DNA from 3 places in the Streptomyces sp. NPDC003034 genome. Region 1 is predicted to be linked to each of the others. Evidence: riboswitches for the same ligand, from Rfam matches in the RefSeq annotation. Region 1 holds a riboswitch; each other region holds the start of a gene.
What was found. A riboswitch is a leader RNA that binds a small molecule or an ion and turns the genes downstream of it on or off. The one in region 1 is predicted to bind cyclic di-AMP.
Positions count from the first base shown of each region.

Region 2: it holds a riboswitch for cyclic di-AMP, as region 1 does, so the genes downstream of both, ACWDX7_RS17270 (M23 family metallopeptidase) here and ACWDX7_RS23595 (transglycosylase family protein) in region 1, are expected to answer to the same signal.
Region 3: it holds a riboswitch for cyclic di-AMP, as region 1 does, so the genes downstream of both, ACWDX7_RS10720 (peptidoglycan DD-metalloendopeptidase family protein) here and ACWDX7_RS23595 (transglycosylase family protein) in region 1, are expected to answer to the same signal.

Region 1 covers NZ_JBSFTS010000027.1:437-10,269, reverse strand. Annotated here, with positions in the region: gene ACWDX7_RS23605 (cytochrome P450 family protein) at 1-548, shown strand, start outside; gene ACWDX7_RS23600 (transglycosylase family protein) at 641-1,729, shown strand; cyclic di-AMP (ydaO/yuaA leader) riboswitch at 2,006-2,179, shown strand; gene ACWDX7_RS23595 (transglycosylase family protein) at 2,183-2,902, shown strand; gene eno (phosphopyruvate hydratase) at 3,191-4,483, shown strand; gene ACWDX7_RS23585 (FtsB family cell division protein) at 4,610-5,098, shown strand; gene ACWDX7_RS23580 (DUF501 domain-containing protein) at 5,250-5,786, shown strand; gene ACWDX7_RS23575 (Ppx/GppA phosphatase family protein) at 5,783-6,724, shown strand; gene ACWDX7_RS23570 (NAD(P)/FAD-dependent oxidoreductase) at 7,199-8,584, shown strand; gene ACWDX7_RS23565 (class I SAM-dependent methyltransferase) at 8,786-9,833, shown strand, end outside.
Region 2 covers NZ_JBSFTS010000015.1:106,792-116,624, reverse strand. Annotated here, with positions in the region: gene ACWDX7_RS17280 (HPr family phosphocarrier protein) at 1-213, shown strand, start outside; gene ACWDX7_RS17275 (GntR family transcriptional regulator) at 736-1,413, opposite strand; gene ACWDX7_RS17270 (M23 family metallopeptidase) at 1,620-2,411, opposite strand; cyclic di-AMP (ydaO/yuaA leader) riboswitch at 2,424-2,583, opposite strand; gene ACWDX7_RS17265 (M16 family metallopeptidase) at 2,777-4,144, opposite strand; gene ACWDX7_RS17260 (M16 family metallopeptidase) at 4,165-5,538, opposite strand; gene ACWDX7_RS17255 (DNA gyrase/topoisomerase IV subunit A) at 5,868-8,321, shown strand; gene ACWDX7_RS17250 (restriction endonuclease) at 8,420-9,833, shown strand, end outside.
Region 3 covers NZ_JBSFTS010000007.1:64,963-74,795, reverse strand. Annotated here, with positions in the region: gene ACWDX7_RS10755 (GAF domain-containing protein) at 1-96, opposite strand, end outside; gene ACWDX7_RS10750 (GTP-binding protein) at 120-782, opposite strand; gene ACWDX7_RS10745 (DUF742 domain-containing protein) at 760-1,101, opposite strand; gene ACWDX7_RS10740 (roadblock/LC7 domain-containing protein) at 1,224-1,661, opposite strand; gene ACWDX7_RS10735 (ATP-binding protein) at 1,763-3,469, opposite strand; gene ACWDX7_RS10730 (MBL fold metallo-hydrolase) at 3,979-5,178, opposite strand; gene ACWDX7_RS10725 (SGNH/GDSL hydrolase family protein) at 5,274-6,059, opposite strand; gene ACWDX7_RS10720 (peptidoglycan DD-metalloendopeptidase family protein) at 6,222-7,250, opposite strand; cyclic di-AMP (ydaO/yuaA leader) riboswitch at 7,253-7,427, opposite strand; gene ACWDX7_RS10715 (tyrosine-protein phosphatase) at 7,750-8,568, shown strand; gene ACWDX7_RS10710 (aspartate aminotransferase family protein) at 8,678-9,833, opposite strand, start outside.

The DNA.
Region 1 (9,833 bases):
TCATCCTCCTCTTCGCGGGTTTTGAAACCACGGTCAATCTGGTGGGTAACGGGCTCTATGCCCTCTTTTGTCATCCCGACCAGCGCCGACGGCTCCAACGCTCCCTGGCGGCGGGCGAGAGCCACCTGCTGGCCACCGGCGTCGAGGAACTCCTGCGGTACGACGGCCCCGTGGAGCTGGCCACCTGGCGGTACGCCACCGAGCCGCTCACCCTCGCGGGCCAGGACATCGCGGTCGGCGAGCCGGTCCTGGTGGTCCTGGCCGCCGCAGACCGGGACCCCGAGCGGTTCGCCGACCCCGACACCCTCGACCTCTCGCGCGCCGACAACCAGCACCTCGGCTACGGCCACGGCATCCACTACTGCCTCGGCGCACCGCTGGCCCGGCTGGAGGGGCAGACCGCGCTCGCGACGCTGCTGACCCGCCTTCCGGACCTGGAGCTGGCCGTGGATCCGTCCGAACTGCGCTGGCGCGGCGGGCTCATCATGCGCGGTCTGCGCACGCTGCCCGTCCGCTTCACCCCTTATGGGTCTAGGCGGAACGACTGACTCCGAGTCAGTTCCTGTCGGAACTTGTGACAATCGTTCGAAGGCCGCTAGGTTCTGCCGTTACCCCGCCGTTATGCGAAAGGTACAGCCTCATGCGTTCCGGGAACGGCCGCCACAGACGCCCCCGCCAGGTCCCCGCGCTGGTGGTAACAGCCGGAGTCACTGGCTCCGCGCTGGCCCTGCCACTGCTCGCCGCCACCAGTGCCACCGCCGCCGACACCTCCACGTGGGACAAGGTCGCCGAGTGCGAGAGCGGGGGTACGTGGAGCGCCAACTTCGGCAGCGGCGCGTACGGCGGGCTCCAGTTCACCCAGGAGCAGTGGCGCAGCGCCGGCGGTCTCGACTTCGCCGAGCGGCCCGACCTGGCCAGCCGCTCCCAGCAGATCGCCGTAGCCGAACGGGTGCTGGCCTCGCAGGGGCCGCAGGCGTGGCCGCTGTGCGCGGCGTCCGCCGGGCTGACCCAGCAGGGCCCCGCCGCCGCCGTGGACCCCGGCCTGCCCGGCGGTACCAGTGCCATCGCCCCGAGCCCGTCCCGCCCGGACCAGGCCGTGCCCTCCGCCGGCACCGGCGCCCCCGCCCGGGACTTCGGGGCCCCCACCCCGGCCGCGCCCAGTCCGTCCGAGAGCCCCTCGTACGGGACCCCCGAGGGCCCGCTCGCGCCGTCCATCGGACTGCCCGTCATGCCGCCGCCGGACGACCCGACCACGGCTCCGGCGCCGCCCGTGCTGCCCGGCGACCCGACGACCGCTCCGGTGCTCCCCGTACTCCCCGGGGACCCCACCGCGACTCCGGCGCCGCCCGTGCTGCCCGGCGACCCGACCACCGCCCCGGTGGCCCCCGGCGCCCCCACCGCCCCGGCGGACCCGGGCGCCCCCACCGCCCAGCCCTCCCCGGACGCCTCGGCCGCCCCCACGCCGACCGCGCCCACCGCTCCGGCGCCCGTCGCGGACGGGTCCGGCGGCAAGCACCGAGGTACGCCCGCCGTCGAGCTGCCCCTCGCGTCTGATCCCGCGTCGGCCCCCACGTACACGGTCAAGTCGGGCGACACTCTGGCGACCATCGCGGACGCCAACGGACTGGAGGGCGGCTGGAACGCGCTCTACTCGGTCAATGAGCAGGTCATCGGCGGAGACGCCAACTTGATCAAGCCCGGCCAGAATCTGGATCTAACCGCGGAATAGGGGCACTTCGGGCGCACGTAAAGGTCCGATTGCCCGTTTTCGGCAAGTGAGACATGTGTCTCTTCCGGTCAACTGGCGTGTCATGCCCCGGAGCTCCCGCAAACCCGGTCCTCACCTGCGCAAACACCCTTGCGAAGGGCGCAAGTAGGGGTGGTTTCTCCCCGATGTCGCGCGTTGAACATCGGGGAGGGACCTGGCTACCTTCTGAATCGCCCGCCACCGCGGGCTCCTTCGACCGCATCGCCGAATCCTGCCGGCGGACGGAGGGAACAGTCGTCGCGTCAAGCGCCGAAGGCAGGAGCGGGGGAACCAAGGTAGGCGCCGGGAGCGGCCGTTCGAGAGACGGTCACGCCACCGGCTAGGGGTTAAGTCGCGCGCTAGGCCGCGCGGCCGGGCAACTCATCCGCCCGAACCCGACAGCTCACCTCGTAGGCGTCGGTGAGGAGAAACTCCATGCTGCTTTCTGGCAAGGGCAAGCACCGCCGCGCCTCCAAGGCCGCCCGCATCGTCACGCTCGCCGGTGTCGCCGGCGTCGCCGTCGCGGCGCCCCTGATGACCGCGGGTACCGCGAGCGCCGCCACGGCCTCCGAGTGGGACCGCGTCGCGCAGTGCGAGTCCGGTGGCAACTGGGCCATCAACACGGGCAACGGCTACTACGGCGGCCTGCAGTTCTCGTCCTCCACGTGGGCCGCGTACGGCGGCAAGTCCTACGCCGCGCAGGCCAACCAGGCCTCGAAGGCCCAGCAGATAGCCGTCGCCGAGAAGGTCCTCAAGGGCCAGGGCAAGGGCGCCTGGCCGCACTGCGGCGTCGGCCTGTCGAACTCCTCGTATGCCGGCGGCGGCGCTGCCGAGGCCCCGGCCAAGCCCAAGGCCGCGCCGAAGAAGACCGAGCAGAAGGCCGAGCAGAAGGCCGCGCCGAAGAAGGAGACCAAGCGCTCCGAGGCCCCGACCACCCGCTCCGAGCGCTCGACGGCCCCGGCCCCGGCCAAGCCGAAGACGGAGGCCCCGAAGACCGGCAACGGCTCGTACGAGGTCAAGTCCGGCGACACCCTGGGCACCATCGCCGAGGCCAACGGCGTCAACGGCGGCTGGGAGAAGCTCTTCGAGCTGAACAAGGACATCGTCTCGGACGCCGACCTGATCTTCCCGGGTCAGAAGCTGAAGCTCAGCTGAACACCGCGGCCATAGCACCGCCGCGGCCCTAGCCGCTGTGGTGCATCCGCCCACGCAGAATCCCGCCGCCCGGCGCGTCTCCCCCCACGCGCCGGGCGGTGGCGTTCGCCGGGCAGAGCCGCACGGACCGCGAGCTCTATGTCCTGGAAGAAGGGTATTCGTGCCCTTTTTCGTCCCAGGACCCGGGCGGTCGGCGGGCTGATCGCCGCGGGCCGGTTAGGCTCTAGTCGGCAAGGCCGTCCCATGGCCTGATGCCACCGCACACCCAGCGTCACATCCCAGAAGGAGATGCTCGTGCCGTCCATCGACGTCGTCGTAGCCCGGGAAATCCTGGACTCCCGAGGCAACCCCACGGTCGAGGTCGAGGTGGGCCTCGACGATGGCAGCACCGGCCGTGCTGCCGTTCCGTCCGGCGCCTCCACCGGTGCATTCGAGGCCATCGAACTCCGTGACGGTGACCCCGACCGTTACATGGGCAAGGGTGTCGAGAAGGCCGTCCTCGCCGTCATCGAGCAGATCGGCCCGGAGCTGGTCGGCTACGACGCCACCGAGCAGCGGCTGATCGACCAGGCCATGTTCGACCTGGACGGCACCGAGAACAAGGGCTCTCTCGGCGCCAACGCCATCCTCGGCGTCTCCCTCGCCGTCGCGCACGCCGCGTCCGAGGCTTCGGACCTGCCGCTCTTCCGCTACCTCGGCGGTCCGAACGCGCACCTGCTGCCCGTTCCGATGATGAACATCCTCAACGGCGGGTCGCACGCCGACTCCAACGTGGACATCCAGGAGTTCATGATCGCCCCGATCGGCGCGGAGTCCTTCTCCGAGGCCCTGCGCTGGGGTGCCGAGGTCTACCACACCCTCAAGAAGGTGCTGAAGACCAAGGGCCTCTCCACCGGCTTGGGCGACGAAGGCGGCTTCGCCCCGAACCTGGAGTCCAACCGCGCCGCCCTGGACCTCATCATCGAGGCCATCAAGGAGGCCGGCTACACCCCGGGCCGCGACATCGCGCTCGCGCTCGACGTCGCCGCGTCCGAGTTCTACAAGGACGGCAAGTACCAGTTCGAGGGCCAGTCCCGCTCGGCCGCCGAGATGACCGACTACTACGAGGAGCTCGTCTCCGCGTACCCGCTGGTCTCCATCGAGGACCCGCTGTACGAGGACGACTGGGCCGGCTGGAAGAACATCACCGACCGCCTGGGCGCCAAGGTCCAGATCGTCGGCGACGACCTCTTCGTCACCAACCCCGAGCGGCTGGCCCGCGGTATCGAAGAGGGCTCCGCGAACGCCCTGCTCGTGAAGGTGAACCAGATCGGTTCGCTGACCGAGACCCTGGACGCCGTCGAGATGGCCCAGCGCAACGGCTTCAAGTGCATGATGTCGCACCGCTCCGGCGAGACCGAGGACGTCACCATCGCCGACCTCGCCGTCGCGGTGAACTGCGGTCAGATCAAGACCGGCGCCCCGGCCCGCTCCGACCGCGTCGCCAAGTACAACCAGCTGCTGCGCATCGAGGAGATCCTCGACGACGCCGCCGTGTACGCCGGCCGCTCCGCCTTCCCCCGGTTCCGCCCCGCGAACTGATCGGCGAAGGCCAGGGCCGGGAGCTCGGCCTGCCGGCTGCGCCTGGCCTCCGTACGTCCCCGCACTCGGTCCCGTACCGTGTGCGGGGACGTATTGCGTAGTGCGTACACAGGGGAGGCGGGATCAATGGCCGGGAACCGGGATCGGTTCTCCACCTTCTCCACCGCGACCAGGCTCAAGCAGCTCGGCGAGCGGACCGCCGCCCACGTCTACCGCTCGCAGTCGCGCCGCCAGGTCCGCCGCAGCCGGCTGACCGGCCGGGCCGCCCTGCTCGTGCTGGTCCTCTGTACCCTGGTCGTCGCCCTGGCGTATCCGATGCGCCAGTACGTCTCCCAGCGCTCGGAGATCGCGGAGCAGCAGCGGGCCGCCGCCGCGGCGAAGGACCGCCTCGAACGGCTCCGGGACGAGAAGGCCCGCTGGCAGGACGATGCCTACGCGGAGCAGCAGGCGCGCAAGCACCTGCACTTCCTGCGCCCCGGAGAGATCGGCTACATCATGACCGACCCCGGGGCCGAGGCGGCGGAACGCCACCGCGGGGGCCAGGCCGGCTCCGACCGGCCCTGGTACTCGAACGTCTGGGACGGCGTCGACAAGGCCGACCGCCCCGGCGACTGAACCCGACCCACCCGCCGACCGGACCCACCTGCAGACCGACCCGACCGCCGCATCAGATCCGTCCGTCCGCCAGACCATCCGCCGACGAGACCGATCACCCGAACCAGACCCATCCGTCATAGAACCGCGAACGAAGAGACCCCCTCCAGGCATGCAGACGCCCCCGCCCCAGACCGACCGGACCGAGCCGACCGACGCGGACATCGCGGCGTTCGAGCAGCAGCTCGGCCGCCCGCCGCGCGGACTGCGCGCCATCGCGCACCGCTGCCCCTGCGGCCAGCCGGACGTGGTGGAGACCGCCCCCCGGCTCCCCGACGGCACGCCCTTCCCCACGCTGTACTACCTGACGTGCCCGCGCGCGGCCTCCGCGATCGGCACGCTGGAGGCCAACGGCGTGATGAAGGAGATGCAGGCCCGGCTCGCCGAGGACCCGGAGCTCGCCGCCGCCTACCAGGCCGCGCACGAGGACTACATCCGGCGCCGGGACGCCATCGAGGTGCTCCAGGGCTTCCCGAGCGCCGGCGGCATGCCGGACCGGGTGAAGTGCCTGCACGTGCTGGTCGGCCACTCGCTGGCCGCCGGTCCGGGTGTGAACCCGTTCGGCGACGAGGCGCTGGCGATGCTTCCGGAATGGTGGGCCAAGGGCCCCTGCGTCACCCCGTGCGCCGAGCGCGAGGAGGCCGAGTGACCAGGGTCGCGGCCATCGACTGCGGTACGAACTCCATCCGCCTCCTCATCGCCGACTGCTTGCCGCGGACGGGCGAGCTGATCGAGCTGGACCGGCGGATGACCGTCGTCCGCCTCGGCCAGGGGGTGGACAAGACCGGCCGCCTCGCCCCCGAGGCGCTGGAGCGCACCTTCGCCGCCTGCCGTGAGTACGCCGCCGTCATCAAGGAGCACGGCGCCGAGCGCGTGCGCTTCGTGGCGACCTCCGCCTCCCGGGACGCGGAGAACCGTGCGGACTTCGTCCGGGGCGTCCAGGACATCCTGGGCGTCGAGCCGGAGGTGATCTCGGGTGACCAGGAGGCGGAGTTCTCCTTCACCGGCGCCACCAAGGAGCTGGTGGGCACCGATCATCTGGAGAAGCCGTTCCTGGTGGTGGACATCGGCGGCGGATCGACCGAGTTCGTGGTCGGCGAGGACCACGTCCGGGCCGCCCGCTCGGTGGACGTGGGCTGCGTCCGGATGACCGAGCGCCACCTGGTGGCGGACGGCCGGGTCACCGACCCGCCGACGCGGGCGCAGGTCGACGCCATACGGGCGGACATCGAGGCGGCGCTGGACCTGGCCGCCGAAACGGTCCCGCTGGCCGAGGCGCGCACCCTGGTCGGCCTGGCCGGCTCGGTCACCACGGTCGCGGCGATCGCCCTCGGTCTGCCGGAGTACGACTCGCAGGCCATCCACCACTCCCGGATCCCCTACGAGAAGGTCCGCGAGGTCAGCGAGCGGATGCTGACGGCGACCCACGCCGAACGCGCGGCGATCCCCGTGATGCACCCGGGCCGCGTGGACGTCATCGGCGCGGGCGCGCTGGTCCTGCTGGCCGTCATGGAACGCATCGGAGCCACCGAGGTCGTGGTCTCCGAGCACGACATCCTCGACGGCATCGCCTGGTCCGCCGCCTGATTCCTCGGCGCGCGGTGCGCGCTGCCCGGAGTCGCACGGCTCGGCGCGGCCGGGGCCTTCGAAACAGGGGGAGTTGCGTGCCTTCAGGGGGTCCGGCAGGGGTCTGGCGGGCTCCCTCGGCCGGGCCGCCGGACGAAGTTCGTGAAGTTCTTCACAAGGAAAAGGGGCCCGCTGGGTCAACTGGGGGCCACAAAGGGGCCTCCGGGTGCCCTCGGGGCCTCTTCGGGGGGCCCTCGTACGAACTGCGGCAGCGGTGGCTTGCTCCTCGGAGGTAGCCACGAATCGCGGTGGTCCAGTCCTCTTCAGGCCTTGCGTGCCAGTTCAGGACGGGTGCACAACGACTCCCCTTATACCGTGGTTCCCCATCCGCGCCATGACCTCGGTCACGTGGGCGGCGGAGTGTAGCAGAGGGTCCCCGATAGCTTGTGAAGGGGCTCACGAGCGTCACCCCCTGGGGTGCTGGATACTCGTTCCATGAGCACCACGGAGCGTCCCAGGATCCTCGTTGTAGGAGGCGGGTACGTAGGCCTGTACGCAGCCAAGCGCATCATGAAGAAGATGCGTTACGGCGAGGCGACCGTCACGGTCGTCGACCCGCGCTCGTACATGACCTACCAGCCCTTCCTCCCCGAAGTGGCCGCAGGCAGCATCTCGCCTCGGCACGTCGTCGTCCCGCTGCGACGCGTGCTGCCCAAGGCGGAGGTCCTCACCGGCCGGGTCACCAGCATCGACCAGGACCGCAAGGTCGCCGTCGTCACGCCGCTGGTCGGCGAGGCGTACGAGCTGCCCTTCGACTACCTGGTGATCGCGCTCGGCGCCGTCTCCCGCACCTTCCCGATCCCCGGCCTCGCCGAGCAGGGCATCGGTATGAAGGGCGTCGAAGAGGGCATCGGCCTGCGCAACCACGTGCTGGAGCAGCTCGACAAGGCCGAGTCCACGACGGACGAGAACGTCCGCCGCAAGGCCCTCACCTTCGTCTTCGTGGGCGGCGGCTTCGCCGGCGCGGAGACCATAGGCGAGGTCGAGGACATGGCCCGCGACGCCGCGAAGTACTACTCCAGCATCAAGCGCGAGGACATGCGCTTCATCCTGGTCGACGCGGCCGACAGGATCCTTCCCGAGGTCGGGCCCAAGCTCGGCACCTGGGGCAAGGAGCACCTGGAGTCGCGCGGCATCGAGATCTACCTGAACACCTCCATGGACTCCTGCGTGGACGGCCACGTGGTGCTGAAGAACGGCCTTGAGGTCGACTCCAACACCCTCGTGTGGACCGCCGGCGTCAAGCCCAACCCGGTCCTGGCCCGCTACGGCCTGCCGCTGGGCCCGCGCGGCCACGTCGACGCCGAGCCGACCCTCCAGGTCAAGGGCACCGACTACATCTGGACCGCCGGCGACAACGCCCAGGTGCCGGACATCGCCGCCCGCAAGGCCGGGGTCGAGAACGCCTGGTGCCCGCCCAACGCACAGCACGCGCTGCGCCAGGCCAAGGTCCTCGGCGACAACGTCATCTCGGGCATGCGCGGCTTCCCGCAGTCCGAGTACGCCCACTCCAACAAGGGTGCGGTGGCGGGCCTCGGCCTCCACAAGGGCGTCGCGATGATCGTCATGGGCAAGATGAAGATCAAGCTCAAGGGCCGGCTCGCCTGGTACATGCACCGTGGTTACCACGGCATGGCGATGCCCACCTGGAACCGCAAGATCCGCGTCTTCGCCGACTGGACCCTCGGCATGTTCCTCAAGCGCGAGGTCGTCTCCCTCGGTGCGCTGGAGACCCCGCGCGAGGAGTTCTACGAGGCCGCCAAGCCCGCGCCGGCCCCGGCCGCCGCGCAGGCTCCGGCCCAGAAGGCCAAGGCCTCCTGACCCGGCGCGCCCGGTAGCGCCCAGGGCCGCAAGGCCCGGCGCCCGGCGTCCGGGGCCCTGAGCCGGACCCGCGCGACCTGTACGTCCCGAAGGGGCCGCCCGCCATCCGTGGTGCGGGCGGCCCCTTCGGCGTCCCCTCCGGCTTATCCGGTCTGCGCCATGGGTAGAGGTGTTGGCCGGAGCTCTCTGGAGGTGTGCGCCATGACCGACGCCGCGCCGCGGCTGGCTGCTCTTGCCGAGACCCTGACGGGCGCCCCGCTGCCCGTCAGGATCCGGGCCTGGGACGGCAGCGAGGCGGGCCCGCCCGGGGGCCCCGTCCTGATCGTCCGCGACCGCCGCGCGCTGCGCCGCATGCTGTGGAAGCCCGGCGAACTGGGCCTGGCCCGGGCGTGGGTGGCGGGCGAGGTGGAGGTCGAGGGCGACCTGTACGAGCTGCTGGACCGGGTGGCCGGCCTGCTCTGGGACCACCACGCCCGGCCCCCCGCCGGCTCCGGTCCGGACTCCGGCCGGCCGCGCCCGCCCGGGGTGCTGCCCCTGCTGCGGGATGCCGAGGCGCGGGCCGCCGTACGGGAGCTGGTGACGCTGGCCCGGCCCTGGCGGGCACCCGCGCCACCGCCCGAGGAGGCCACCAGGACCGGCGGCCCCCGGCACACCCGCGGCCGCGACCGCCGCGCCATCAGCCACCACTACGACGTGGGCAACGACTTCTACAGCTACGTGCTCGGCCCCTCGATGGTGTACTCCTGCGCCTACTGGAGACCGGGCTCCAGCCTGGAGGAGGCCCAGCGGGACAAGCTCGACCTGGTCTGCCGCAAGCTCGGGCTCGGTCCCGGGGACCGCCTCCTCGACGTGGGCTGCGGCTGGGGCTCCATGGCGCTGCACGCCGCCCGGGAGTACGGCGTCCAGGTCACCGGCATCACCCTCTCGCGCGAGCAGGCCGTGTACGCCCGCAAGCGCGTCGCCGAGGAGGGTCTCGCCGACCGGGTCGAGCTGCGGATCCAGGACTACCGGGACGTCAAGGACGCTCCGTACGACGCCGTTTCCTCCATCGGCATGGCCGAACACGTCGGAGCCGACCGCTACCGCGAATACGCCCACACCCTGTACGCCCTGTTGCGCCCCGGCGGCCGCCTGCTGAACCACCAGATCGCGCGGCGCCCCGAGCCGGACGAGGAGACGTACCGGATCGACGCGTTCATCGACGCCTACGTCTTCCCCGACGGCGAACTGTCCCCGCTGGGCAGCACCG
Region 2 (9,833 bases), on a different contig from region 1:
CGTGCGACGACCGCTTCGGGCGTCCCGGTGACCATCGCGAAGTCCGGAGGCGACCCCGTCAACGCCGCTTCCATGCTGGCGGTTCTGGGCCTGGGCGCCCAGGGCGGCGAGGAGATCGTCCTCGCGTCCGAGGCCGAGGGCGCGGAGGCCGCGCTGGACCGCCTCGCGAAGCTCGTCGCCGAGGGCCTTGAGGAGCTCCCGGAGACCGTCTGACCCTTCGGGTTCGAGTCACGCGGTGAAGCCGCGGTCCCCGCTGTCCGGCGACCGCGGCTTCGCTGTGTGGTGGGTCGGGCGGGAGCCGGCGGCGCGGGCGGGGAGCGGGGTGGGCCGGCGGGCCGGCCCGAGTCGGGGGCCGGCGCCCGTGACGGCAGCCGGAGGCGATGCACGGCCTCACCGAATCCGCCCGGCTCAGGTCGGCTTGGATCGGCTCAGCTCGGCTCGAATCGGCCCGGCCCGGCCCGGCCCGGCGAAGACTCGCATGGCGCCGAATCCAGCGCCGCCCGAATCAGCAATGCCCTCATCCAGCCGCGCCCGAAGTCCAGCCGCGCCCGAAGTCCAGCCGCGCCCGAAGTCCAGCCGCGCCCGAATTCAGCTCCGCCGGAATTCGTACACCTTGACCGCCCGGGCCGATCATCCGGCCCCCGACCGCCGATAAACGTTCCTGGGCGGTCAGCGAATTCACACCACCCGCAATTCTGGCAGCCACAGCCGACACCCATGTGTATACGGGCTCTGTTAATGCCGGCCGCTCGACATGTTTACGGCAGGTTGCGAAGTCCTCACCGCGGTCCGCAGCCGCGGCCGGTGCGCTCCGGTCGCCCGGTCGGCGTGGAGGGCTGTCAGGGCCCGCGCCCTCTCGGCGTCCCCGCGCGCGACCGCGTCCACGATCGCCCCGTGCTCCGCCCAGGACTCCACCGGCCGGAGCGGCGCCTCCTCCGCGTACATCCACGCGACCTTGTGCCGCATCTGCGTGAGCAGCGCTATCAGTCCGGGGCTGCCGGAAGCCTGTGCGAGCGTCTCGTGGAACCAGCTGCCCAGCGCCCGCAAATCCTCGCCCTGGCCGCGCCTGGCCCGCTCCTGGCCCAGCCTGACCAGTCCGCGCAGCACCTTGAGGTGGGCCTCGGTGCGCCGCCCGGCGGCTCTGGCCGCCGCCAGCGGCTCCACCAGCATCCGCAGCTCCAGGAGGTCGGCGGCCTCCTGCTCGGTCGGCTCCGCCACGCAGGCGCCCGCATGGCGCCGCGTGGTCACGAACCCCTCCGACTCCAGGGTGCGCAGCGCCTCGCGGACGGGGACGCGGGAGACGCCGTACCTGCGGGCGAGCACCTCCTCGGTCAGCCGGCTGCCCGGCTCGAAGACCCCGGAGACGATGTCGTCGCGAATTGCCGTGCATACCGCATGCGCAGGAATACGCAAGACCGGACCTCCGCCTATTTCCGACTGCATCGTCAACGAACGCGCGTGAACGAACGCGCGTGCGCGTACCGCGACTCTATTGCAACACACGATTATTTCCGAGAGCGGTCGGAAATCCGTAAGTTTTGCGGAACGCGAAGACCCCGGCTCGGCGAGCCGGGGTCTTCGGTGAAGGGAGAGGGAGCGACGGTGCGCTGCCGTACGCGTCAGAGGCTGACGCCGTGCGAGCGCAGGTAGGCGACCGGGTCGATGTCCGAGCCGTAGTCGGCGCCGGTGCGGGCCTCGAAGTGCAGGTGGGGACCGCTGGAGTTGCCCGTGGAGCCGGCCAGGCCGATCTGCTGGCCCGGGGCGACCTGCTGGCCGACGGAGACGTTCAGCGCGGACAGGTGCCCGTACTGGGTGTAGGTGCCGTCGTTGTGCTTGATGACGACGTTGTTGCCGTAGGCGCCGCCCCAGCCGGCCTCGACGACGGTACCGATGCCCACCGCGCGGATCGAGGTGCCCGTCGAGGCGTGGAAGTCGATGCCGGTGTGGCTGCCGGAGGACCACATGCCGCCACCGGCGCCGTACTGGGTGCTCACGTACGAGCCCGCGACCGGGGAGACGAAGGTGTTGAGGCGCTTGCGCTCGGCCTCGCGGGCGGCGCGCTCGGCGGCCTCGCGCTCGGCCTTCGCCTTGGCCTCGGCCAGGCGCTTGGCTTCGGCGGCCCGCTGCTTGGCATCGGCCTCGGCCTGCGCCCGCGCGGCGGTGGCCTCGGCGGCCCGCTCCTGGGACTCGGCCTGGTTCTTGATGTCACCCGCGAGGTCCTCGGCCACGACGACGGCGTTGAGGCCGGTGTCCTGGACGGAGTTGTCGATGTCCGCCGCGAACGCCGGGCCCGCGAGGGAGCCGACGACACCAGTGGTGGCGAGGGCGGCGACACCGGCGTAGCCGGCGGTCTTACGGCTCAGACGACTGGAACCGCGGTGCTTACCGGCGGCACGACTGCCAAACGCCATGAAGGGGCTGATCCTTTCCTTCCCTCTCGCCTACCGGGTTAGCTGACGGGTTCGGAGCAGGAAGGTCTCCTACGGGCCTCCTCTTGCGAGGCGGCTCGATTCACCCCAGGGACTGATGTGGGTCCCCGGCTCCCCAGGCTCGCGCCTGACGGGGACTCGGCGATGCTGTCCGCTGCCGCGGGTGCGGCGGGTACGACTGACGAACAGCACGGCCGACGCTAGGCGGATCATCAGTCAATCGCCAAACAGACGCGCCTTTTTGTTGCGTACGCCACATCACATAAAAGCAACCTCACCACTTAACGGACAAAGGGACCCCTGGCGGACAAGCCGCCAGAGGCCCCTTCGGAACCGTCGACAGGGCGTCAGTTGGTGACGACGCTCACGTCCCCGATCCCCAGCGCGCGCACCGGTTCCTCGATGACCGCCGCGTCGCCCACCAGGATCGTGACCAGCCGGTCCACCGGGAAGGCGCTCACGACCGCCGAAGTGGCCTCCACCGTTCCGGTTTCGGCGAGGCGCGCGTACAACTGCGCCTGGTAGTCGTCCGGGAGCTCCTGCTCGACCTGGTCGGCGAGAGTGCCGGCGACAGAGGCCGCCGTCTCGAACTTCAGCGGGGCCACGCCCACCAAGTTCTGCACCGCCACGTCCCGTTCGGCATCGGTCAGACCGCCCTCCGCGAGGGTGCGCAGCACCTTCCAGAGGTCCTCCAGCGCGGGACCCGTGTTGGGGGTGTCCACCGAGCCGCTGATGGCGAGCATCGAGGCGCCCTTGCCGTCGGCGGTGGAGCGCAGCACCTGGCCGAAGGCGCGCACTCCGTAGGTGTACCCCTTCTCCTCGCGCAGCACCTTGTCCAGCCGGGAGGTCAGGGTGCCGCCCAGGCAGTACGTGCCGAGCACCTGGGCCGCCCAGACCCGGTCGTGCCGGTCCGGCCCGATCCGGCCGATCAGCAGCTGCGTCTGGACGGCGCCGGGCCGGTCCACGATGACCACGCGGCCGGTGTCGTCGGCGGTCACCGGCGGCACCGGGAGGGGCTCGGCGGCATCACCCGTCCAGGCCCCCAGCGTGTCCGCCAGCACGGCGTCGAGGTCGATGCCGGTCAGGTCGCCGACGACCACCGCGGTGGCGGCGGCGGGGCGTACGTGGGCCTCGTAGAAGCCGCGTACGGCCGCGGAGTCGATCCGCGCGACCGTCTCCTCGGTGCCCTGCCGCGGGCGGGACATCCGCAGGGACGCCGGGAAGAGCTCCTTGGAGAGCTGCTTGGCGGCGCGGCGCTGCGGGTTGGCCAGCTCGTGCGGGATCTCGTCGAGCCGGTTGCGCACCAGCCGGTCGACCTCGGCGTCGGAGAAGGCGGGCGCGCGCAGTGCGTCGGCGAGCAGGCCGAGCGCCTTGGGCAGGCGGGATGCCGGGACCTCCAGGGAGACCCGCAGGCCGGGGTGGTCGGCGTGCGCGTCGAGGGTGGCGCCGCAGCGCTCCAGCTCGGCGGCGAACTCCTCGGCGGAGTGCTTGTCCGTGCCCTCCGACAGGGCCCGGGCCATGATGGTCGCCACCCCGTCGAGGCCCTCGGGCTCGGCGTCCAGCGGGGCGGCGAGATTGATCTCGACCGCCACCACCTGCTGGCCCGGGCGGTGGCAGCGCAGCAGGGTCAGGCCGTTGGACAGCACCGAGCGCTCCGGGGCCGGGAAGGCCCACGGCTGCGGCTCGCCGGCCTGCGGCTGCGGGTGGAAGGTCATCGTGACGGCTGCGGTGTCGCTCACTGCTCCGCCCCCTCGTTCTCGTTCTCGTCGGACTCAGCGGACTCGCCGGACGCGCCGGCGCCGGCGCCGGCGGCGGGCAGCGGCTCGTACACGAGCACCGCGCGGTTGTCCGGGCGCAGCCGGGCGGCGGCCACGGCCTGGACCTCCTCGGCGGTGATGTCCAGGACGCGCTGGACGGCGGTCAGCGCCAGCTGCGGGTCTCCGAACAGCACCGCGAAGCGGCACAGTTCGTCGGCGCGGCCGGCCACCGTGCTCAGCCGGTCGAGCCACTCCCGCTCCAGCTGCGCCTGCGCGCGCTCCATCTCCTCGGCCGTCGGGCCCTCGGCGGCGAACCGCGCGAGCTCCTCGTCCACGGCGGCCTCGATCGTGGGGATCTCGACCCCGCTGGAGGTCTTCACGTCCAGCCAGCCCAGCGAGGGGGCCCCGGCGAGCCGCAGCATGCCGAAGCCGGCCGCGACGGCCGTCTGGTCGCGGCGCACCAGGCGGTTGTGGAGCAGGGAGGACTCTCCGCCGCCCAGGATGGTCAACGCCACGTCGGCGGCGTCGCACTCGCGGGTGCCGTCGTGCGGCAGCCGGTAGGCGGCCATCAGCGCACGCGCCGGGACCTCCTCGACGATCTCCTCGCGCAGCTGCTCCCCGATGATGTCGGGCAGGGTGCCGTCGCGCGGCGGCTGCTTGCCGTCGTGCGCCGGGATGGTCCCGAAGTACTTCTCCACCCAGGCGAGGGTCTGCTCGGGGTCGATGTCGCCGACGACCGACAGCACCGCGTTGTTGGGTGCGTAGTACGTACGGAAGAAGTGGCGCGCGTCCTCCAGCGACGCGGCGTCCAGGTCGGCCATGGAGCCGATCGGAGTGTGGTGGTACGGGTGCCCCTCGGGGTACGCGAGGGCGGTCAGCCGCTCGAACGCCGTGCCGTACGGGACGTTGTCGTACCGCTGGCGGCGCTCGTTCTTGACGACGTCGCGCTGGTTCTCCATGGACTCGTCGTCCAGGGCCGCCAGCAGCGAGCCCATCCGGTCCGCCTCCAGCCAGAGGGCGAGCTCCAGCTGGTGGGTCGGCATCGTCTCGAAGTAGTTGGTGCGCTCGAAACTGGTGGTGCCGTTCAGGGAACCGCCGGCGCCCTGGACCAGCTCGAAGTGCCCGTTGCCCTTGACGCTCGCCGAGCCCTGGAACATAAGGTGCTCGAAGAGGTGAGCCAGGCCGGTACGTCCCTTGACTTCGTGGCGCGAGCCGACGTCGTACCAGAGGCAGACCGCGGCGACCGGGGTGAGGTGGTCCTCGGAAAGCACCACGCGCAAGCCGTTGGCCAGCCGGTGCTCGGTCGCTGTCAGGCCGCCGGAGCCGGCCTGAGCTGTGGCCGTGTGACCCATGGGCATGTGGTCCCTTCGATCGAGGATGCAGAGATTTCTGTCAGACCTGCCACTGTATGCAAGCGCGTCGGCAGCCGGAGAAGTTCCCGGGTCCGGCCTGGGTCGGAGTAAGCGTTGTCGGTGCCTCGGGCCACAATGGTCCGCGTCCACACCCGTCAGAGCCCCACGAGCCGCCGTCCGACCCCGCGAGACCGTTACACCCGTTACACCCGCCAGAGCAGTCAGATCCGCCAGAGCAGTCAGATCCCGCCAGACCCCGCACACCAGTCACACGTCACACCCGTCACACCCACAGCACACATCTTTCTTGGTTAAGGAGCCGCGCAGCGATGGCCCGCCGCAGCACGAAAACCCCGCCGCCGGAGGAGTTCGAGGAGAAGATCCTCGACATCGACGTCGTCGACGAAATGCAGGGCTCCTTCCTTGAGTACGCGTACTCGGTGATCTACTCCCGGGCCCTGCCCGACGCCCGGGACGGTATGAAGCCGGTGCACCGCCGCATCGTCTACCAGATGAACGAGATGAGCCTGCGCCCCGACCGCGGCTACGTGAAGTGCGCCCGCGTCGTGGGCGAGGTCATGGGCAAGCTCCACCCGCACGGCGACGCGTCGATCTACGACGCCCTCGTGCGCATGGCGCAGCCCTTCTCGATGCGGCTGCCGCTGGTCGACGGCCACGGCAACTTCGGTTCGCTCGGCAACGACGACCCGCCGGCCGCGATGCGTTACACCGAGTGCAAGATGGCCGACGCCACGTCACTGATGACGGAGTCGATCGACGAGGACACCGTCGATTTCACCGCCAACTACGACGGCCAGGAGCAGGAACCGGTCGCGCTGCCCGCCGCCTACCCGAACCTGCTGGTCAACGGCGCGTCCGGGATCGCGGTCGGCATGGCCACCAACATGCCCCCGCACAACCTCGGCGAGGTCATCGCGGCCGCCCGCCACCTGATCCGCCACCCGGGTGCGGACCTGGAAGCGCTGATGCGCTTCGTCCCGGGCCCCGACCTGCCCACCGGCGGCCGGATCGTCGGACTCGCGGGCATCAAGGACGCCTACGAGAACGGCCGCGGCACCTTCAAGATCCGCGCGACCGTGGCCGTGGAGAACGTGACGGCGCGCCGCAAGGGCCTCGTCGTCACGGAACTGCCCTTCACGGTCGGCCCCGAGAAGGTCATCGCGAAGATCAAGGACCTCGTCGGTGCCAAGAAGCTCCAGGGCATCGCCGACGTCAAGGACCTCACCGACCGCGCGCACGGCCTGCGCCTGGTCATCGAGATCAAGAACGGCTTCCACCCGGAGGCCGTGCTGGAGCAGCTGTACAAGCTGACGCCGATGGAGGAGTCCTTCGGCATCAACAACGTGGCGCTGGTCGACGGGCAGCCGCTCACGCTGGGCCTCAAGGAGCTGCTGGAGGTCTACCTGGACCACCGCTTCGAGGTCGTCCGGCGGCGCAGCGAGTTCCGTCGCACCAAGCGCCGCGACCGGCTGCACCTGGTCGAGGGCCTGCTGGTGGCGCTCATCGACATCGACGAGGTCATCCGGCTCATCCGGGACAGCGAGAACTCCGCCCAGGCCAAGGCCCGGCTGATGGAGCGGTTCTCGCTCAGCGAGATCCAGACCCAGTACATCCTGGACACCCCGCTGCGCCGGCTCACCAAGTTCGACCGGATCGAGCTGGAGTCCGAGCGCGACCGGCTGACCGGGGAGATCGACGAGCTGACCGGGATCCTGGAGTCGGACGCGGAGCTGCGCAAGCTGGTCTCCACCGAACTGGCCGCGGTCGCGAAGAAGTTCGGTACCGAGCGGCGCACCGTGCTCCTTGAGTCGGCGAGCACGAGTGTCTCGGCGGTTCCGCTGGAGGTCGCCGACGATCCGTGCCGCGTCCTGCTCTCCTCCACCGGTCTGCTGGCCCGCACGGTGACCGGCGAGCCGCTGGCGGAGGCCGACGGCAAGCGCGCCAAGCACGACCTCATCGTCTCGCAGGTGCTGGCTACGGCGCGGGCCGAGGTCGGGGTCGTCACCTCCACCGGCCGCCTGCTGCGGCTCTCGGTGATCGACCTGCCGCAGCTCCCGGACACGGCCGCCGCGCCGACCCTGGCGGGCGGGGCGCCGATCTCGGAGTTCCTCCCCTCGCTGGAGGCGGACGAGAAGGTGATCTGCCTGATCTCGCTGGACGAGAGCTCGCAGGGCCTGGCAGTGGGCACCGAGCAGGGCGTGGTCAAGCGCGTCGTGCCGGACTATCCCGCCAACAAGGACGAGCTGGAGGTGATCACCCTCAAGGAGGGTGACCGGATCGTCGGCGCGGTCGAACTGCGCACGGGCGAGGAGGACCTGGTCTTCATCACCGACGACGCGCAGCTGCTGCGCTACCCCGCGAGCCAGGTGCGCCCGCAGGGCCGCCCGGCGGGCGGTATGGCGGGCATCAAGCTCGCCGGAGACGCGAAGGTGATCCACTTCTCGGCCGTCGACCCGGCCCGGGACGCCATGGTGTTCTCGGTGGCGGGCTCGCACGGCACCTTGGACGACTCGATGCTGTCCGGGAAGCTGACCCCCTTCGACCAGTACCCGCGCAAGGGCCGGGCCACCGGCGGCGTGCGCTGCCACCGGTTCCTGAAGGGCGAGGACGTACTGGTCCTGGCCTGGGCCGGAAACACTCCCGTCCGGGCGGCGGGGGCGAACGGCAATCCGGCCGAACTCCCGCCGGTCGACCCGCGCCGGGACGGCTCCGGGGTCGCGCTGCCCGCGGCCGTCGCTGCTCTGGCCGGGGGCGAGCTGTAGGAGTGGGGCATGCGGGGTGGACGGTCCTCGGGTCGCAAGCCCCGCATTCCGATTAGTGTTTTCCCTTCGGTGCTTGCGGGTGGGCGGGGGAAAAACTGATGAGTCGTCGGTCCAGCGGAATGATCGGGGTGTGGGCCGAGGCCCAGCGGCAGCAGCAGCGGGCGCAGCTGATCCAGCAGCGCGAGGCGGAGAGCCGGCAGCGGGCGTACGAGCGGGAGCTCGCGCGGGGCCGGCGCGAGCACCAGGCCGCGTACAAGCAGCACCGCGAGGCCGAGGCCCGACGGCGTACCGAGCGGCTTGACGCCGAGGTGGCGGCCCTCCAGGGCCTGCTGGCCGCGGGCTGCCGGGCGCCGGCGTTCCGGATGGTGGCGCTGGTCCGCTCCGAGCAGCTCGAACCCTTCTCCCCCGGCACGCTGGCGCACCCCGTGCCGATGCCGCGCATCGAGCAGTTCCAGCAGCAGGCCGGCTGGACGCTCGGCTCCAACCGGCGGGCGCAGGCGGAGCGCGAGGCACATGCCCGTTACACCCAGGCCTGGCAGGCCGCGCAGGCGGCGGAGACGCAGCGGCAGCGGCAGCTGGCGGCGTACCGCGGGCAGTACGACCGCTGGGCCGCCGAACAGCTCGCCGAGATACGCCGGCACAACAGCGGGCTCGCCGAGCTGGCCGGCACACTGCGCTCGGGAGACGCGACGGCGGTGGTGGACTACTTCTCCGCCGCCCTGTACGCCTCCACGGCCTGGCCCGAGGAACTGCCGCGGCAGGTGAGCGCCGCCTACGACCCGGCGGGGCGGCAGCTGGTACTGGACTGGGAGCTGCCGCGGTACGAGGTGGTGCCGCAGGCCAAGTCGGTGCGGTACATGCCCGGTACGGACCAGGACAAGGAGACGGCCCGGCCCGCCACGCAGCGCCGCGCCCTGTACCGGGACCTGCTGGCGCAGTGCGTGCTCCTGGTCGTGCGTGAGCTGTACGCGGCGGACGAGTTCGGCGTGCTGGACTCGGTCGTCGTCAACGGCTTCGTGGACGACCACGATCCCGTGACGGGCCGCGAGGCCCAGATCGTGCTGGCCACGGTGTCGGCCGCCCGCTCCGCCTTCTCCGGGCTGCGGCTGGAACAGGTGAGCGCGGTGGACTGCCTGGTCGAGGGCCTGCGGGGACAGCTGTCCGCGCGCCCCGACCAGCTGACGGCCGTACGGGCCATCCGCGTGCCGGGCGAGGTCGGCGGCGGGGTGGTCACCCACGGCGGCGCGCACGGGAGCGCGGAGGAGCCCGATCTCTTCGCGATGGACCCGATCGCCTTCGAGAACCTGGTCGCCGAGTTGTTCCGGGCGATGGGCATGCAGGCGGTGACCACCCAGCGGTCGGGAGACGGCGGCGTGGACGTCGAGGCGCTGGACCCGGCCCCGATCCGGGGCGGGCGGATCGTGGTACAGGTCAAGCGCTACCGCAACACCGTGCCGCCTACGGCGGTACGGGACTTGTACGGCACGGTCCAGGACGCGGGGGCGAACAAGG
Region 3 (9,833 bases), on a different contig from region 1:
CCCCAGGCCCAGTTCGCGCAGCCGGACGACTCGCTCGGGCGCCTCCCGGTCCACCGGTGTGAGCAGCAGGTGTCCGGTCGATTCGTAGTACCTCACGGCGGTTCCCCCGGTTCCGAAGACTAAGAGGATGAAGACGACGAAGACGTGGATGTGTTCAGCAGATGGCGGACGAGGGCGGCCAGCGTCCCCGTCGCCGAGCTGCTCAGCCGCGCGTCGCACCGTACGACGGGCACGCCCGGCCCGAGCCCCACCGCGGCGCGCACCTCGTCGGGCGTGTAGCGGTGGGCGTCGTCGAACTCGTTGACGGCGAGGATGAAGCCGATGCCGCGCCGCTCGAAGAAGTCCACGGCGGGAAAGCAGTCGGCGAGGCGGCGGGTGTCGGTGAGCACGACGGCGCCGAGCGCGCCCACGCACATCTCCTCCCACAGGAACCAGAAGCGGTGCTGCCCGGGCGTACCGAAGAGGTAGAGCACGTGACGCTCGTCCAGCGTGATCCGGCCGAAGTCGAGTGCGACGGTCGTCGCCGTCTTCGCCTCGACCCCGTCCAACGCGTCGGCGGACTCGCTCAGTCCGCTCAGCAGTTCCTCCGTGCTCAGCGGTTCGATCTCGCTCACCGCGCCCACGAAGGTGGTCTTGCCCGCGCCGAATCCGCCCGCGACCAGGATCTTCAGCGTCGTCGGCGGAGGCACGGCCGCGCCGCCGCCGGCTGCGGTCCCGGCTGCGGTCCCGGCAGCGGCAGCAGCGGCCCCGGCAGCGGCGTCACAGTCGTTTACGCAGACCATCGAGCACCGCCCGCAGAAGGGACTGGTCGTCGGTGGCGACCCGGCCGCCGCCGCCGGGAAAGCACGGGGCCTGCGCCGTGACGGCCCCGTGTTCCATCAAGTCGGACAGCAGTACCTTCACCACCACCGCCGGCAGCCGCAGTTGCCCGGCCACCTCGGCGACCGTGACCGCCGCGGCGCCCGCGCACATCCGCAGCGCCAGGGTGTGCTCGGTGCCGAGCGGGACACGCGGCCGTACCCCGGTCGCGGACAGCAGGGAGAGCAGGTCGAGCGCGACGCCCGGCCTGGTCCGGCCCCCGCTGGCCGTGTACGGGCGCATCACCCGGCCCGCCGACTCGTCGAGCCACGGTGTGTCCCGCCCCGCCCCCTTCCCGTACGCCCCCGTCGTGCGGCCCTGCGTCCTGGATGCCCCCGAAGCACATGCCCCCGCCCCGCCCTCCCTCATCGCTCCGGATCGGCGACGGGCCGCCGCGGCGGGGCCGCCAGGTACGGACGTACGCTCTTGACCAGCATCGCCATCTCGTAGCCGAGCACCCCGGCGTCGGCCTCGCGGTCGGCGAGCACCGCCAGGCAGGTCCCGGATCCGGCCGCCGAGACGAAGACGAGTGCCGTGTCGAGTTCGACCACCACCTGCCGGACCTCCGCGCCCTCCGCGAACCGCGATCCGGCGCTGCGCCCCAGCGAGTACAGCCCCGCCGCCAGCGCCGCCATGTGATCGGCGCTGTCCGCGTCCAGCCCGTGCACGCACGTCACCAGTCCGTCGGCCGTGAGGAGTACGGCGCTGCGCGTGTACGGGACGCGCTGCACGAGGCCGCTGAGCAGCCAGTCGAGATCCGAGAGCCGGCCGCCCCCGGTCTTCGTCGCCACTTCGCCGCCCATGGGGGTGCGCTCCTTGCTGAGGTGAGAGGTCGGACCCAGCGGGGTCAACGGGCTCATCGGGGTCATGGGGGTCACGGGGGTCATGGGGGTTGTCATCGGGCTCATCCCTGCTTCTCCGACTGGGCGAGGCCGAAGCCCCGTTGGAAGGCGGCCATCAGGCCCGGGTCGTGCACGGGAAGCTCGGCGGCATCGGCCCGCCGCGGGGCGGGGGCCTTCCGCAACTGGGCGGCGAGGTGCTCCTGGGCCCGGCGCCGTGGCAGCGGCGGCCGGCCGTCCCCCGCGGCGCGCGCGGCGGGTACGGTCGGGCGCGCCGGCCCGGTCGGCACCTCCCGAAGGGCATGGGAAGGCCCGGGCGGAGGCTGGGCCGGCGAGGGCTCCGGTGCCTCGGGCCGGCGTTCCGGTTCCCAGGCCCCGGTCGCCTCCGCCTCCTCCGGTTGGTCCCCCCAGGCACGTGGCCCCGGCGCCCAGGCCGGTACGGCCGGCCCGCCCCCGGGCGCCTCCGGCCGTGGCAGGGTCATCCGTACGGGCTCCAGGGGCGGCATCACCGTGCCCTCGCCGGTCCCCCACGAGGTGGCCCGGGAGCCGCCCGCGGCGTCGGCCGCGCTCGGCGCCTCCGCGCCCAGCAGTTCCTGCGGCAGGACGAGGACGGCCAGAACGCCGCCGTAGATGTTGGACTTGAGCTCGACGGCGATCCCGTGCCGGCGGGCCAGCGCCGAGACGACGAAGAGACCGATCCGCCCGTCGGCCAGCAGATGCCGGACGCTGAACTGCTCGGGATCGCCGAGCAGGGCGTTCATCCGGTGCTGTTCCTCGGCCGGCATGCCCAGCCCGCGGTCCTCGACCTCGACCGCGATCCCGGCGGTGACCCGCTCGGCGCGCAGCACCACATCGGTGTCCGGGGCGGAGAACACCGTGGCGTTCTCCACCAGTTCGGCCAGCAGGTGCACCACGTCGGCGACGGCGTGGCCGCGGACGCTGCCGCCCGCCGGCGGCACCACCTTGACGCGTGTGTACTGCTCCACCTCGGCGACCGCGGAGCGGAGCACTTCGCTCAGGTCGATGGGCCGGGTCCACTGGCGGCGGGAGGCGGCGCCGCCGAGCACCGCGAGGTTCTCCGCGTGCCGGCGGATGCGGGTGGCGAGGTGGTCGACGTGGAAGAGCTCCTTGAGGAGGTCCGGATCCTCGACCGTGTCTTCCAGGCCGTCGAGCAGGGAGATCTCGCGGTGCACGAGGGACTGCAGGCGGCGCGCGAGGTTGACGAAGACCTCCACCTTGCGGTCGCTGTCGGACGGGGTGGCCGGGCCGGCCAGCCGTACGAGGGTCGCGTGTGCCTGCTCGCGGGCGCCACGCAGTTCCTGGGAGAGCAGCCAGAACTCGTCCACCCCGGCCGGGTCGGTGCCGGGCGGGGGCGCGCTGGGGCCGCCGCGCAGCGGGCGGGACGGGGTTTCGCCGCGCTCCAGCCGGTCGGCGGCGGCCCGCAGCTCCTGGCGGCCGCGCGCGCTGGAGCGGCGCAGCGCTTCGCACCGGTCCCGGACGGCCTTGGCCGCGCGCTGCGCTCCGAGCAGGGCGGCGGCGAGCGCGCCGACGACGAGGAAGGCGCAGCCGGCGAGCACCGGCCACAGCCGGGCGTCGCGCTCGTCCGCTCCCCCGCCGAGCTGCAGGGTGAAGATCACCGCGGCGGCCCCGCTGAGCCCGGCGGCGAGGGTGGGCAGCACCGCGGCGCGCAGCAGTTGGGGGCGTATCTGCCGGCTGGGACCGGTGACGGCGTTTCTCGACGGGGCGTGGCGGGCGGCGCGGAGTCCGGACATCGGCGTCCTCGGTACGTGGGGCCCGGCTCCCAGTGGTTCCCGGAGCCGGTGTTGATCACCGGATACCCACGCTAGACCTCACGCTCACGCCGTGGACGGGCAGTTGGGGAAGTTCGCCGGAGTGCTTCCCGCTCCCGACGGAGCGCTCGTACGGCAGCCCGAATGCGCCGGGAGCGCGCACGCCCCGGCGCGTGTCCGCCACCGCCGGGCCCCGGCGCGGACCCGGCGCGCCGGCGATCCCCCGTAACTGCCCCCGCGGCCGGGCGATCCCCCCGTACGGGCCCCCGCGGCCGGGCAGGTACCCCGTACGGGCCCCACGGCCGCGCGGGCCACCCGTACCGGCGCCGACGGCCGCACCGCCCCGGCGGAGGGCCATCGGCCCGTGCCGCCGGGCGGCGACGGACAGCGCCCTCCGCGCACCGGGGCGCTGAGCGGAACCACCGAGGGGACCTATTGAGCGGACACGCCCCGCGAACCAACGCCCAGGGCCGCCCAGGGCCGCCCAGGACCTAGGAACCGACCGCTTCGGGCTCCTCGCGCGCCGCGGTCTTGGCCCGGCCGGTCCCGGCGGGGCGGGAGACCGCCGCGGGCGCCGGGGAGCCGGCCGCCGCGAACGGGCGCCACCACGGGGAGGCCGGCACTGCGGCGGCGCCGGGCTCGAAGGGCTGCCCGGGCACCGGCAGCGCGACCGCCGCACCCGCCGCCTCGGCCGCGGCCAGCGTGCCCTCGCCCGGCTCGTCCCACGGGTGGGGCGCCAGGTTGAAGGTGCCCCAGTGGATGGGCAGCATCGTGCCGTGGGGGACGCCGCCCTGGAGGTCGAGGTGGGCGCGCATGCCCTCCTCGGGGGTCATGTGGATGTCGGGCCAGTACTTCGAGTACGCCCCGATCTGGATCATCGTGGCGTCGAAGGGTCCGTGCTCCGCGCCGATCTTCTTGAAGCCGGGGAAGTAGCCGGTGTCACCGCTGTGGTAGATCCGGTGCTCGTCCCCGGCGACGACCCAGGAGGCCCAGAGGGTGTGCTGCTGATTGCGCAGACCGCGCCCGCAGAAGTGCCGGGCCGGGGTGGCCGTGAGCGAGAGGCCCGCGACCTTCGTGCTCTCATCCCAGTCCAGCTCGCGCAGCCGGTCGGCGGCGACGCCCCAGCGCTCCAGGTGCGCGCCGACGCCCAGCGGGACGGCGAAGACCGTGTCCGTACCGGCCAGGGCCTTGATCGTCGGCAGGTCGAGGTGGTCGTAGTGGTCGTGCGAGATGACGACGACGTCCACCGGGCCCAGCGAGGCCAGGGGCACGGGCACCGGATGCAGCCGCCTGGGTCCGGCGAAGGGGAAGGGGGAGCACCGCTCGCCCCACACCGGGTCGAACAGCACGCGGCGCCCGTCGATCTCCGCGAGCACGGTGGAGTGGCCCATCCAGGTCAGGCGCAGTCCGCCGGCCGGCGGCTTCGCCAGCTCGGCCAGGGTCGTCGGGTACACCGGGATCGGCGCGGCCGGACTCCTGCGCAGCCTCTGCTCCTTGTCGAAGTAGATCTTCGCGAACTCCGCCGTCGAGCCCGAGGGCCTGGTCCGGGCCCCGACCGGATTCTGGAAGGCGCCGTCGGCGAAGTTCGGCGAGCGGCGGATGCGCTCCATCCGGGCACCGGTCGGGTCGGCGCCGAAGGCTTCGGTCCGCAGGGCGCGCAGCCGTGGACGCAAGGGACGGGAGCCGGTCAAGGCGCCTCCTGGGACGATGGGGTCAGGACGGTCGTCGGTCTACGACCATCCCAACGCACACCGTCCCCGAAGGATTCCGCGGCGGCGCCCCCGCCCTAGAGCGGCAGCAGGTCGGGCCGCTTCGCCTCGACGTGGTCCCCGGAGGACTCCCCGCGCAGCCGCCGGCCGATCCACGGCACCAGGTGCTCGCGCGCCCACTGGATGTTGTCCCGGGTCACGTCGACCGAGCCGCGCGGCCGCTGCGGCGGCCACGGCTGGTCGGGGTCGGTGGGGACCTGCAGGCCGAGCACCTGCGCGGCGCGCAGCGCGACCCGGGTGTGCCCTTCGGGCGAGAGGTGCAGCCGGTCGGCGTCCCAGGCCCGCCGGTCCTGTACGGACCTCAGCGACCAGAGGTCGAGCACCGGGCAGCCGTAGCGGTCGGCGATGGCGCGGACGTGCGCGCTGTACGTGGCCACCTTGCCCCGCAGGTGCCGCAGGACCGGCACACCGCGGGTGTCGAAGCCGGTCGTGATCATGACCATGCCCACGGCCCCGGTGAGGTCGGCGACGGCCGCCTCGAACCGCTGCGCCACGTCGTCCGGGTCGCTGCCGGGCCGGATGATGTCGTTGCCCCCCGCGCAGAAGGTCACCAGGTCCGGCGCGAGCGCCTTCGCCCGGGGAACCTGTTCGGCCACGATCTGGTCGAGGAGCCGTCCGCGCACGGCCAGGTTCGCGTACCGGAAGTCGTGCTCGTCCCGCTGGTCGGCCAGGAGCACGGCAAGCCGGTCCGCCCAGCCGAGAAGCGAATCCCCGGGCCCCGGGTCCCCCACGCCCTCGGTAAAGCTGTCCCCGATCGCCGCGTACGAGCCGATGGTCTTGAGTTTCGTCGTCGTCGCTGCCACGGAACGACATCCTTCACCCCCGCGGGCGACTTACGCCAACGTAAGCAGGGGTTGACGGGCCGTGATCTATACCACCCGACGGGTAAGGAATAAGTACACGTCAGGCCGGGCCCCCCCTCAGGCCCCGGCCTGACGCCGTTCGTACTGCGGCCGCGGGTGCCGTCAGATGCTGACGCCCTTCGAGCGGAGGTAGCTCACCGGGCTGATGTCGGAGCCGTAGGACGGGCCGGTGCGGATCTCGAAGTGGAGGTGCGGGCCGGTCGAGTTGCCGGTGGAGCCGACGAGGCCGATGCGCTGGCCGCCGGTGACGCTCTGGCCGACGGAGACGGAGAGCGCGGACATGTGGGCGTACTGGGAGTACTTGCCGTCGGCGTGCCGGATGATGACCTCGTTGCCGTACGAGCCGGCCCATCCGGCGGAGACGACGGTGCCCGCGCCGATGGCCTTGACGGTGGTGCCGGAGCTCGCCATGAAGTCCACGCCGGTGTGGTAACCGGAGGACCACATGCTTCCGCTGGCCCGGTACTGCGTGGAGATGCCGCCGCTGACCGGGGCGACGAAACCGGAGGCGGTGGGGGTGCTGGAACCGGAAGAGGTCTGGCCGGAGGCGGAGGTTCCCGCCGAGGACCGGGCGGTGGACTGCGCCGGCTTCTCGGCCTGCTTCTGGACGGGCTTCTCGGCGGGCTTCTCGGCCCGCTTCTGGGCCGGCTTCTCCGCCGGGGCCTTCGGGGCCGGCTGGACCTTGGGGGCTGCCTGGGCCGGCTTGGCCGGGGCCGCGGCCGCCGCCTTCCCGCCGAGCGTCAGCTTCAGGCCCGGGTGGATCAGCGAGGGGTCGGCTCCGACGGCCTCCCGGTTGTCGGCGTACAGCTGCTGCCAGCCGCCCTCCAGCCGGCGCTCCGCCGCGATCTTGGAGAGGTAGTCGCCCGGGACCACCGTGTACTGGGTCGGGGCGGCCTGCGCGGCGGCGGTGGGCGTCGCCTGCGGCGCCACGGGAGCCTGCTGGATCAGCTGGACCTGCGGCGCCTGCACGGTGGAGGCGGAGGCGGCCGAGACGGTCGGCGCACCGGCCGCCTGGGCGCCAGTGGCGCCCATCAGCGGCAGCGCGAGCGCCGCGCCACCGGTGCCGGCGACGGCGAAACCGCGGGATATCGAACCGGACTTGGGACGGCGGTGCTTGCCCTTTGCAGGCATGGCGAATTCCTCTCCGGCGCCTGCGAGGTGAGCTGTCGGGTTCGGACTGGAGATGTCCGGCCGTACACATGGGGCACATGTACGGCTTCACCCCGAGCCGTCCCGGTTCAAAGAGCCGGAACGGCGGCTTACCTGGTTCCCCCGCTCCTGCCGCGCGTGAGTAGTCGGGTGCGGTTTCCGGGCGGCGGCAGGATTTGGCGGTCCACCCGGGATCGATCGCGAAGGTAATCGAGTCCGGGCGCGGGGAACAAGCCATGAATTTGCTGACGGAATCACAGGGATGAGGGATCGGCGGAATTACGGTCACCCTCCGTCCATTCCGGCCCGCCAACAACCGCCCCCGCTAGGCGATTCGCTTTCCGCGATCAGGCACTCACGGTCACCGTATGATCTGGCTCACGGGGGCGACCCGATGTCCCTTTTGAGAACGGCGAGTTATGGCTAAGTAGTGGCCAAGTAGTGTAATTCGGACACCCCAGGACTACGCGGAGGAGTTCCCGTGACCCAGCAGATACCCCCGGCCTCACTGGCGCGGCCGGAGCCGGAGCCCGCGCTGACCGGGGTGCGCAACTTCCGTGACGTGGGCGGACTGCCGACCTCGGACGGACGGAGGGTCAGAAGGGGGCGACTCTTCCGAAGCGGACATCTGGCGCATGCCACCGAAACCGACGCAGAGTTCCTGTCAGCGCTCGGGCTGCGCACCGTCTTCGACTTCCGCAACGAGGCCGACCACGCCCTGGAGGGCCCGGACGTCGAACTGCCCGGCGTACGGAATGTGAACATCCCGCTGTCCGACCCGGCCGACGGGCGCGAGTTCTGGAAGATGGTCAGCGACAGCGACCTGGACCGGCTGCGCGCCGTGCTCGGCGAGGGCAAGGGCGCGGCCCGCATGGCGGACTCCTACCGCGGGATCATCAGGCACCGCACCGCCGAACACAGCCGGGTCGTGCACTCCCTCGCCGAGGACGGCGTCCCCGCCCTGATGCACTGCGCGGCGGGCAAGGACCGGGCAGGCCTGTCGATCGCCGTCACCCTGCTGGCGCTCGGTGTGGAGCGCGAGGCGATCGTGGCGGACTACCTGGAGTCGAACGCCCCGCACCGCCGTTACGTGCTGCGCCACAGCGGCCCGGCTGCCGAGGCGCGCTCCCCCGAGGTCATGGAACTGCTCGCGCCGCTCTTCGACGCCCGCGCCGAATACCTGACCGCGGCCTTCGACACCATCGACGGGCACTGGGGCGGGGTCGAGCGCTACCTGGCCGAGGGTCTCGGGCTCACGCCCGACACCCTCGGCCGGCTCCGCGAGCAACTGCTCGACTGACCCCGCCCCCGACGCTCGCCCCCTCCCCCGGCGGTCCAGCGCCCACAACCAGGGAGCGGAGGGCGCCGGAGCAGGGGGGCGCCGGATCAGGGGGCGCCGGGGCAGGCCGTCAGCCGTTGCCGACGGCCTGCTTCACCAGTGTTCTGCCGAACTCCCACATCAGAGCGCCGCCGCCGTGCGCCTCGTCCATGACCGACCGGAAGGCGCCGACGAACCGGTCGACGTCCCGCTCGTCCAGCACCAGCGGCGGAATGAGCTTGATCACTTCGAGGTGGTCGCCGGAGACCTGGGTGAGGATGCGGTGCTTCTGGAGCAGCGGCACCACGACCATCTGCGCGAACAGCCCCTTGCGGGCCGCCTGCAGCATGGCCCACCGGCCGCGCAGCGCAAGCGAGGACGGCCGGCCGAATTCGATGCCGATCATCAGCCCGCGCCCCCGCACCTCGTGCAGCAGCTCGTACCCGTCCACCAGCGCCGCGAGGCGTCCGCGCAGCAGGTCGCCCATCGCCCGCGCGTTGGCCACGACCTCCTCGTCCTCCATCACGGACAGCACCGCCAGGCCGGCCGCCATCGCCTGGGCGTTGGACCCGAAGCTCGCCGAGTGCACGAGCACGCGGTCCATGGACGAGTAGACCTTCTTGAAGATCCAGTCCCTGCCCAGGGTCGCGCCGACCGGTACGTATCCGCCCGACAGCGCCTTGGCCACGCACACCAGGTCCGGCTCCACGCCCGGCTCGTGCTGGTACGCGTAGAAGTCACCGGTCCGTCCCAGGCCGGTCTGTACCTCGTCCACGATCAGCAGCGCCTTGTGCCGGTGCAGCAGTTCCTGCGCGGCGAGGAGGAACCCGGGCGGGGCTTCGAGTACGCCCTTGCCCTGGATCGGCTCGACGATGAAGGCCGCCACGTCCCCCCGCCGCAGCTCCCGCTCCAGGGCGGCCAGGTCGCCCAGCTCGATCCTCGTGTCGGGGAGCAGCGGGTCGAAGCCGTTCCGGAAGCCGCTCTCCCCGTTCACCGAGAGGGAGCCGGTGGTCAGCCCGTGGAAGGCGTGGTCGCAGTAGAGGATCCTGGTTCGCCCGGTGGCGTAGCGGGCGAACTTCAGGGCCGTCTCCACCGCCTCCGTACCGCTGTTGCCGAAGAAGACCCGGTCCAGATGCGGGCTGTACGAGAGCAGCTTCTCGGCCAGCAGTCCGGGCAGGGGCTGGCAGTCGAAGCGGGTGAGGTCGGCGAGCTGGGCGTCCAGGACGTCGTGCAGGGCCCGGCGGACC